Regions from separate parts of the Micromonospora sp. NPDC050417 genome, predicted to be linked through region 2. Evidence: riboswitches for the same ligand, from Rfam matches in the RefSeq annotation. Region 2 holds a riboswitch; the other holds the start of a gene.
What was found. Region 2 has a riboswitch for S-adenosylmethionine ahead of ACIBF5_RS18735 (ABC transporter substrate-binding protein). Riboswitches for the same ligand answer to the same signal wherever they lie in the genome.
Positions count from the first base shown of each region.

Region 1: it holds a riboswitch for S-adenosylmethionine, as region 2 does, so the genes downstream of both, ACIBF5_RS15350 (aminotransferase class V-fold PLP-dependent enzyme) here and ACIBF5_RS18735 (ABC transporter substrate-binding protein) in region 2, are expected to answer to the same signal.

Region 1 covers NZ_JBITIH010000010.1:141,994-145,393, reverse strand. The annotation lists gene ACIBF5_RS15355 (aromatic acid exporter family protein) at 1-455, shown strand, start outside; gene ACIBF5_RS15350 (aminotransferase class V-fold PLP-dependent enzyme) at 470-1,741, opposite strand; SAM riboswitch class IV at 1,787-1,904, opposite strand; gene ACIBF5_RS15345 (PrsW family intramembrane metalloprotease) at 2,034-3,400, shown strand, end outside.
Region 2 covers NZ_JBITIH010000013.1:205,544-208,943, reverse strand. The annotation lists gene ACIBF5_RS18745 (amino acid ABC transporter ATP-binding protein) at 1-476, opposite strand, end outside; gene ACIBF5_RS18740 (amino acid ABC transporter permease) at 532-1,317, opposite strand; gene ACIBF5_RS18735 (ABC transporter substrate-binding protein) at 1,359-2,240, opposite strand; SAM riboswitch class I at 2,503-2,593, opposite strand; gene ACIBF5_RS18730 (ribosomal protein bL36) at 2,779-2,901, shown strand; gene ACIBF5_RS18725 (hypothetical protein) at 3,001-3,400, shown strand, end outside.

The sequences.
Region 1 (3,400 bases), on a different contig from region 2:
CGGCCACCCTCGCCCCTGCCCGGTGGAACCGGCGTCGGGCGCTGACCCGGTACGCGGAGAGCGCCGAGTACATCAACCACGCCGTACACAACAGTGGGGTGCTGGTACGGCGGGCGGTGACCGCCCTGGAGGACGACGAGCCGATCCCGGCCGCGATGGCCTCCGCGGTGCGTCAGCTTGCCGACGCGGTCCGGCTGCTGCACCAGGAACTCGGTGCGGGGTTGGAGCCGGAGGCGGCCCGGGAGCGGGTGCTGCGTGCGGTCACTGCGGCTGGGCGGGCGTACAACGAGGGTGTCGGGTTCTCCGGCAGCGTGGTGATCGCCCAGGTTCGTACCACCGCCAGTGACGTGCTCCGGGCCACCGGGCTGGAGCGGACCGAGGCGAACCGACTGGTCCGTCGGGCGGTGAGCCCGCAGGCCGGACCGACCCACGCCGCCCGCCCGGCGGCCCACTGACCATCCGGTGCCGGTCAGCCCAGATCGGCCAGGGCGTCGAGGAGGCGGTCGACGTGGTCGGCGGTGCTGCCCAGGCCGATGCTCGCGCGCAACGCGGTGGGTGGCAGGTCGGTGCGACCGCTGCGGCCAGCCGCCTCGGTGAGGAGTCGCCGGGCGAGGGGGTGGGCGCAGAACAGGCCGTCGCGGAGCCCGATCGCGTGGCGCCGGGACAGCTCGGTGGCGACGTCGGCGGAGTCCCGGCCGGCGACCACGAACGAGACGATGCCGACCCGGGGGGCGTCGGCACCGAAGGTACGCAGCTCGACGACGTCCGGCAGGGCGTCCAGCCCGGCCCGCAACCGGGCGAGCAGCTTCTGCTCCCGGGTGTGCAGTTCGGCTCGGTCCGCCTCCTCCAGGGCGGTGCAGACGGCGGCCAGGGCGACCGCGCCGAAGAGGTTCGGCGTACCGGCCTCGTGTCGCGCCGGTCCGGTCGCCCAGCGCACGTCGTGGGTGGCGCTGCCGACGCCGAGGGTGGCGCCGCCGCCGAGCAGGTACGGCGTCGCCGCGTCGAGCCAGTCGGACCGCCCGGCGAGCACCCCGGCACCGAACGGGGCGTAGAGCTTGTGTCCGGAGACCGCCACGTAGTCGATGCCCGAGGCGGCGATGTCCACCGGGGCGTGCGGAGCGAGCTGGGCGGCGTCGACGGCGATCCGGGCGCCGTGCCGGTGGGCCATCGCGGCGAGTTCCTCCACCGGCCAGCGTTCTCCGGTGACGTTGCTGGCGCCGGTGACCGCGACCAGGATCGGGGCGGCCCGGTCGCTGCCGCGGCGCAGTTCCCGCAGTGCTTCGGCGAGTGCCCGGATCGCCGCGTCGGGTGACTCGGGGACCGGCAGCCGTACCGTGTTCGGCCAGGGCAGCAGGTTGGCGTGGTGTTCGCCGCCGAAGGTGACCACCGTCGTCCCGGCCGGTACGGCGCGGGCCAGCAGGTTGAGGGCGTCGGTGGTGTTCCGGGTGAAGATCACTTCGTCCTCGGCCCGGGTGCCGAGGAAGTCGCCGATCGTCTGCCGGGCCCGCTCGTAGGCGAGGGTGCTCTTCTGCGACAGGCCCCCGGCGCCCCGGTGCACGCTGCCGTACCAGGGCAGCAGTTCGGTCACCGCGTCCGCCGCGACGCGGGCGCACGGTGCGGTGGCGGCGTAGTCGAGGTTCACCAGGTCGGGGACGCCGAACACGTCGAGCGGTCCGGCGGCGGGGGCGGTCGGTGCCGGCGACGTGGCGGGTGAGGGGAGGGTGACGAGAGCGGGATGCATGGGTATGACCTCCGGCAGTCCGGGGACCCCGGTTGCTGAGGATGGGGCCCGCGCTTGCCCAGCACGGGGTCGAGCTGGGCCCGGTCATCACCCAGGGCACCCCACCGCGAACTCGACGAGGGTTGCCGGCCAGCAAGCTGGGGCTTCGTCCACCTGCTCGATCTGGTCCGGCGGTCGCCGGTCGCGGATCGTGGCTGTGGACGTTGGTCGCTGGCACTCGTGACCTGATCGGCAGCATATCCGCCCCGGATGCGGTCCGGGTAGTGGGTCGCGGATGGCTACGCTGGGCGGCATGGCCGACACCCCGCCCGGTGGCACTCCCCAACCGCCGCTGATTCCGCCTGCCGCGCCGAACGGGGCGGCAGGCACCGTGCCGCCGCCGGTGGCGAAGATCACCAGCCGGGGGTCGACCTGGCGGCGGGTGTTGGTGTGGGCCGTGGTGATCCTGCTGATCGCCGGCTGCGCGGTCTTCATGGCGATCAGGCTCGGTGACAGTCTCGGCCTCCAGGCTTTCCTCATCGGCCTGGCCGCGGCGATCCTGCCGGTGCCGGTGTTGATCGCCTGCTTCCTCTGGCTCGACCGGTACGAGCCCGAGCCGATGCTTTTCCTCGGCCTCAGCTTCGCCTGGGGTGCCTTTGTCGCCACCGCCGCCTCGTTGCAGGTCAACGAGCTCACCGCCGATCAGTTCGCTCGTTGGGGGCTGCCCGACTCGCTGGTGTCGGTGCTCGGTGCACCCTTCGTCGAGGAGCTGACGAAGGCGCTTGGTCCACTCCTGCTGTTGCTGTTGTTCCGCCGTGAGTGGTCCGGCATCACCGACGGCATCGTCTACTGCGGACTCTCGGCGGTCGGTTTCGCCATGGTGGAGAACATCCTCTACCTCGGCGGGTACGGCTACGCCGCCGGCGCCGATCAGTACGGTCCGGCGACCGGGGTGCAGAACGTCTTCGCGATCTTCATTGTGCGTATCCTGCTCACCGGCTTCGCCCACCCGCTCTTCACCTCGATGACCGGGATCGGCCTGGGTATCGCGGCCCGTAGCGCGGACAAGCGGATCCGGGTCTTCGCCCCGCTGGCCGGCCTGCTGGCGGCGATGATGCTGCACGGCACCTGGAACCTGATGCCGTCGCTGGCAGCGGCGCTCGGGCAGAACCTGATCGTGCTCTACGGCTACGTCGGCGTGATGGTGCCCATCTTCCTCGGCATGGTCGGGCTGGCGGTCTGGCTGCGAGGCTGGGAGGGGCGGCTCACCGAGCGGAGGTTGCCCGACTACGTACGGGCCGGTTGGATCAGTCCGCCGGAGGTGGCCGCGTTGGGGTCTCTCGGCCGACGCCACTCGGCCCGGCGGTGGGCTCGGCGGGTGGCCGGTGAGCCGGGGTTGAAGGCGATGCGTGGTTTCCAGCTCTCCGCCACCCGGCTCGCGCTGCTCCGCGACGGGATGCTGCGCGGCCTGGACACCAAGCCGGCCGACGTGGCGCGTACGGCCCAGGAGGAGTGGGCGTTGCTCCACCAGATCACCGCCTACCGGCAGGTCTTCGTGGGCCGGGATCCGCAGGCGCCGCTGGCCCGCTGGGACGGGGTGAACTACCACCTGACCTTCCCCGACGGGTCGCCGCGCACGGTGGCCGCGTCGGACGAGCCGGTGGTGCCGATCCCGGTGGT
Region 2 (3,400 bases):
TCGTCGAAGAGCATCACCCGCGGCGACATCGCCAGCGCACGGGCGATCGCGACCCGTTGCTGTTGACCGCCGGAGAGCTGGGCGGGACGTACGTCGGCCTTGTGCCGCAGGCCGACGATGTCGAGTTGACGCAAGCCCAACTCGGCCGCCTCGTCGGCCGGAAGCCTTCTGAGCTGTCGGAGCGCCAACGTGATGTTGCGCAGCACGGTCAGGTGCGGGAAGAGGTGGAACCCCTGGAAGACCATGCCGATCCGCTGCCGCAACAGGTCCGGGTCCTGTCGCAGCACACTCTCCCCGTCGAGGAGCACGTCGCCACGGTCCGGCTCCAGCAGCCGGTTGAGCGTACGCAGCAGAGTGGACTTGCCCGAGCCGGAGGGGCCGATGACGCAGGCCGTCTCACCCCGTCCGACGTCGAGGTCGACACCGCGCAGCACCTGGTGACGCCCGAAGGAGAGGTGGATGTCCCGAGCCGCCAGACTGAGCGACTCGTACGAGGTCGGGACCGTGGTTCGTTCCCGCTGTTGGTCCCGCTCAGTCACGACCCACTCCTGTGTCCACCGTGGCCGGCGCTCCGGCCGCTTCGTACGTCTCGGGCTCCTCGTCCGTGTCGCCGACCGGCCCCTGCCGCAGCCGCCGGTCGATCCAGTTGACCAGGTGGGTCAGTGGCACGGTGATCACCAGGTAGAGCAGGCCGGCCAGCAGCAGGGCGGACTCGTTGCCGGTGTTGGCGGCATGGTCCTGGCCGATCCGGAACAGGTCCCGTTCGCTGGCCAACAGCCCGAGGAAGTAGACCAGGCTGGAGTCCTTGATCAGCGCGATGAGCTGGTTCACCCAGGCCGGCAGGATCCGGCGTACCCCCTGCGGGATGATCACCAGTCGCATCGCGGTCCGGTGGGACAGACCCAGCGCCCGACTCGCCTCAAGCTGGCTGGCCTCGACGCTCTGGATGCCGGAGCGGAAGATCTCACCGATGTACGCGGCGGCGATCAGCGACAGCGCGAGAATGCCGAGAGGGTACGGGTTCGGCCCCCACCATGCCATGCCGAGCGGCGCGAGCCCCACGCCGATGAGCAGGATGGTGACGGCTGCCGGCAGGCCCCGGAACACGTCCGTGTAGACCCGCGCGGGCCAGCGCAGCCAACGGGTCCGAGCCAGGCCAGCGACGGCGAGCAGCATCCCGAGCAGGGTGCCCAGGACCGCCGAGACGGCCGCCAGCAGCAGCGTGTTCCGGAGGCCGATCGTGAGCATCTCGGGTAGGGCTTCGCGCATCGACCCCAGGTCGAAGAACGTCTCCCAGAGCGTCTTGAGGGTGTCCATCGCCTTACCTGTCTCGGACCCGTTGGGCGTTCACCGGTCGGTCAGGCCGACGGAGTGGCTGTGGGAGTGGTCGACGGGCCGGCCTTGACCGGTGGGAACGCGACGTCGCCACTGCCGGGCTTGAAGGTGTCCGGGACCGGACGACCGGGGTAGTACTGCTCCTGGAGCCGGGTCCAGGTGCCGTCCTCGATCACCTGGTCCAGGCCCTTGTTCAGCAGTTCCCGCAGCGCGTCGTTCCCCTTGGCCACCACGTACGCGGTCGGCGCGGAACTGAGCTGCTTCTCCGCCAGGACGATCTTGCCGCCACTCTCCTGTGCGGACTTCTCACCGATCTCGGCCGGCGAGATCCAGGCGTCGGCGGTCTTCGCCTTGAGCTGGTTGATCGCACCGTTGTAGTCGGGCACGCGTACCGGGTCGAGACCCTCCTTGGTGGCGTAGTCGTCCTGCACGGTTCCCTGCACCACCACCACGCGGGCGCCCTTGAGCTGGTCGAATCCCTTGATCGCGGAGCCAGCCGGTACGTCGAGACCGAAGTAGCCGAAGTCGTACCCGTTGCCGAAGTCGACCGTCTGCTTGCGCGCCTCGGTGATGGTGACCGACGAGCTGCCGACGTCGAACTTGTGGTTGTTGACCTGCGCGAGCAGCGCCGAGAACTCGGTGCCGACGAATTCGACCCTGAGCCCGACCTTGCCGGCGACAGCGGTGAGCAGGTCGTTGTCGAAGCCGGTGAACTTGCCGTCCTTGAGATAGACGTTGGGCGGGGCGTCGCTCAGTGTTCCCACCCGCAGGGTTCCGGGCCGCAGCAGGTCGTACGGGTTGTCGGCCGCGTCGTCGGCGGACGAGCCGCAGGCGGCGGCGACGCCCAGCAGTGCGATGGCGGCGACACCGGAGAGCAGACGGGCGAATGGACGGGAAATACGCATGCGGATACTCCAACTTCAATGACAAATGACGGCAGCCGGAATGGAAACCGGGGCACGACGGAACACGGCATGGCCGATCGAACACCGTGCCGAGAGAATTGCGGAATTACCGACGGATCAGGCCCGCCGGCGGTGGGTTGTCAGCCGTTGGCGCGACAGAGCATGGCGCCGGTACGGCAGAGGTCGATATGCCGGCGCCACCAAGGCCAGACGGCGTGCGGGGTGCCAAAACTATCGGCGCGTGGTCCACGCATGGAACAAACCTCCATCGGTCCTGGCGGTAGCACCCGCACCCGTGAGGGGGGTTGCTGCGATATCGACGAGCCAGGTCTCTCAATCGCTCTGGATGGGCTGCGTCAGCCTACTCAATCCACCGCGGGCAATTCCAGTCGGATACCGCCGCCACATGTGTGGCGCTCGCCACCACCCATTCCCGACGCACCGGTGGCCGGACGGGAGGGTGCGGGAATCCGGGTGCCTCCGACAGCGTTGTTTCCGTCGGAACGGCCAAGAACCAGACCCGAAGCCGGAGGAGATCATGAAGGTTCGCAGTTCGCTACGCGCATTGAAGCAGCGGCCGGGTTCGGTCGTGGTACGTCGGCACGGCAAGGTGCTGGTGGTCAACCGCAGCAACCCGCAGTGGAAGTCCCGCCAGGGCTGACGCCCGAGGGGAATGTTCCGCCACGGGTGGGGTAGGCGACTCCCGTGCCGGGAACGGATGGCGGGCCCGACCAGGGACGAACGGGACGGGGTGGGGCTCATGTCGCGGCACGCGACGCGGCGGAACGGTCGGGGCGGGCACCGCCAGGGCCCGCTGAGCCGACTGACCGACGGGCTCCTGGCCGGCGCCGTGGGCACACTCGCCCGGGAGCTGGTCAGCAACCTGGACGTGGCGGTACGGGCCCGACCGTTGAGCGACACCCACCAGCGTGCGGTGCGACGACTGGCCGAGGTGGCGCGGCTGAGCCTCGGTCCCGAGGAACGGGCCGCCGATCGTCGGGCCGGGCTCGGCCCGGTGCTCGGTTACGTCAACGGGGTGTTGACGGTCGCCCTTTTCGCCACCGTCACCACCTGGTGGCGTCCGCCGGTGCCGGTGGCGGCGGGCATCGTCGCAATCGGCGGGATGCTGGTCGCGGACGGGCAGTTGGCCGCCCTGAAAG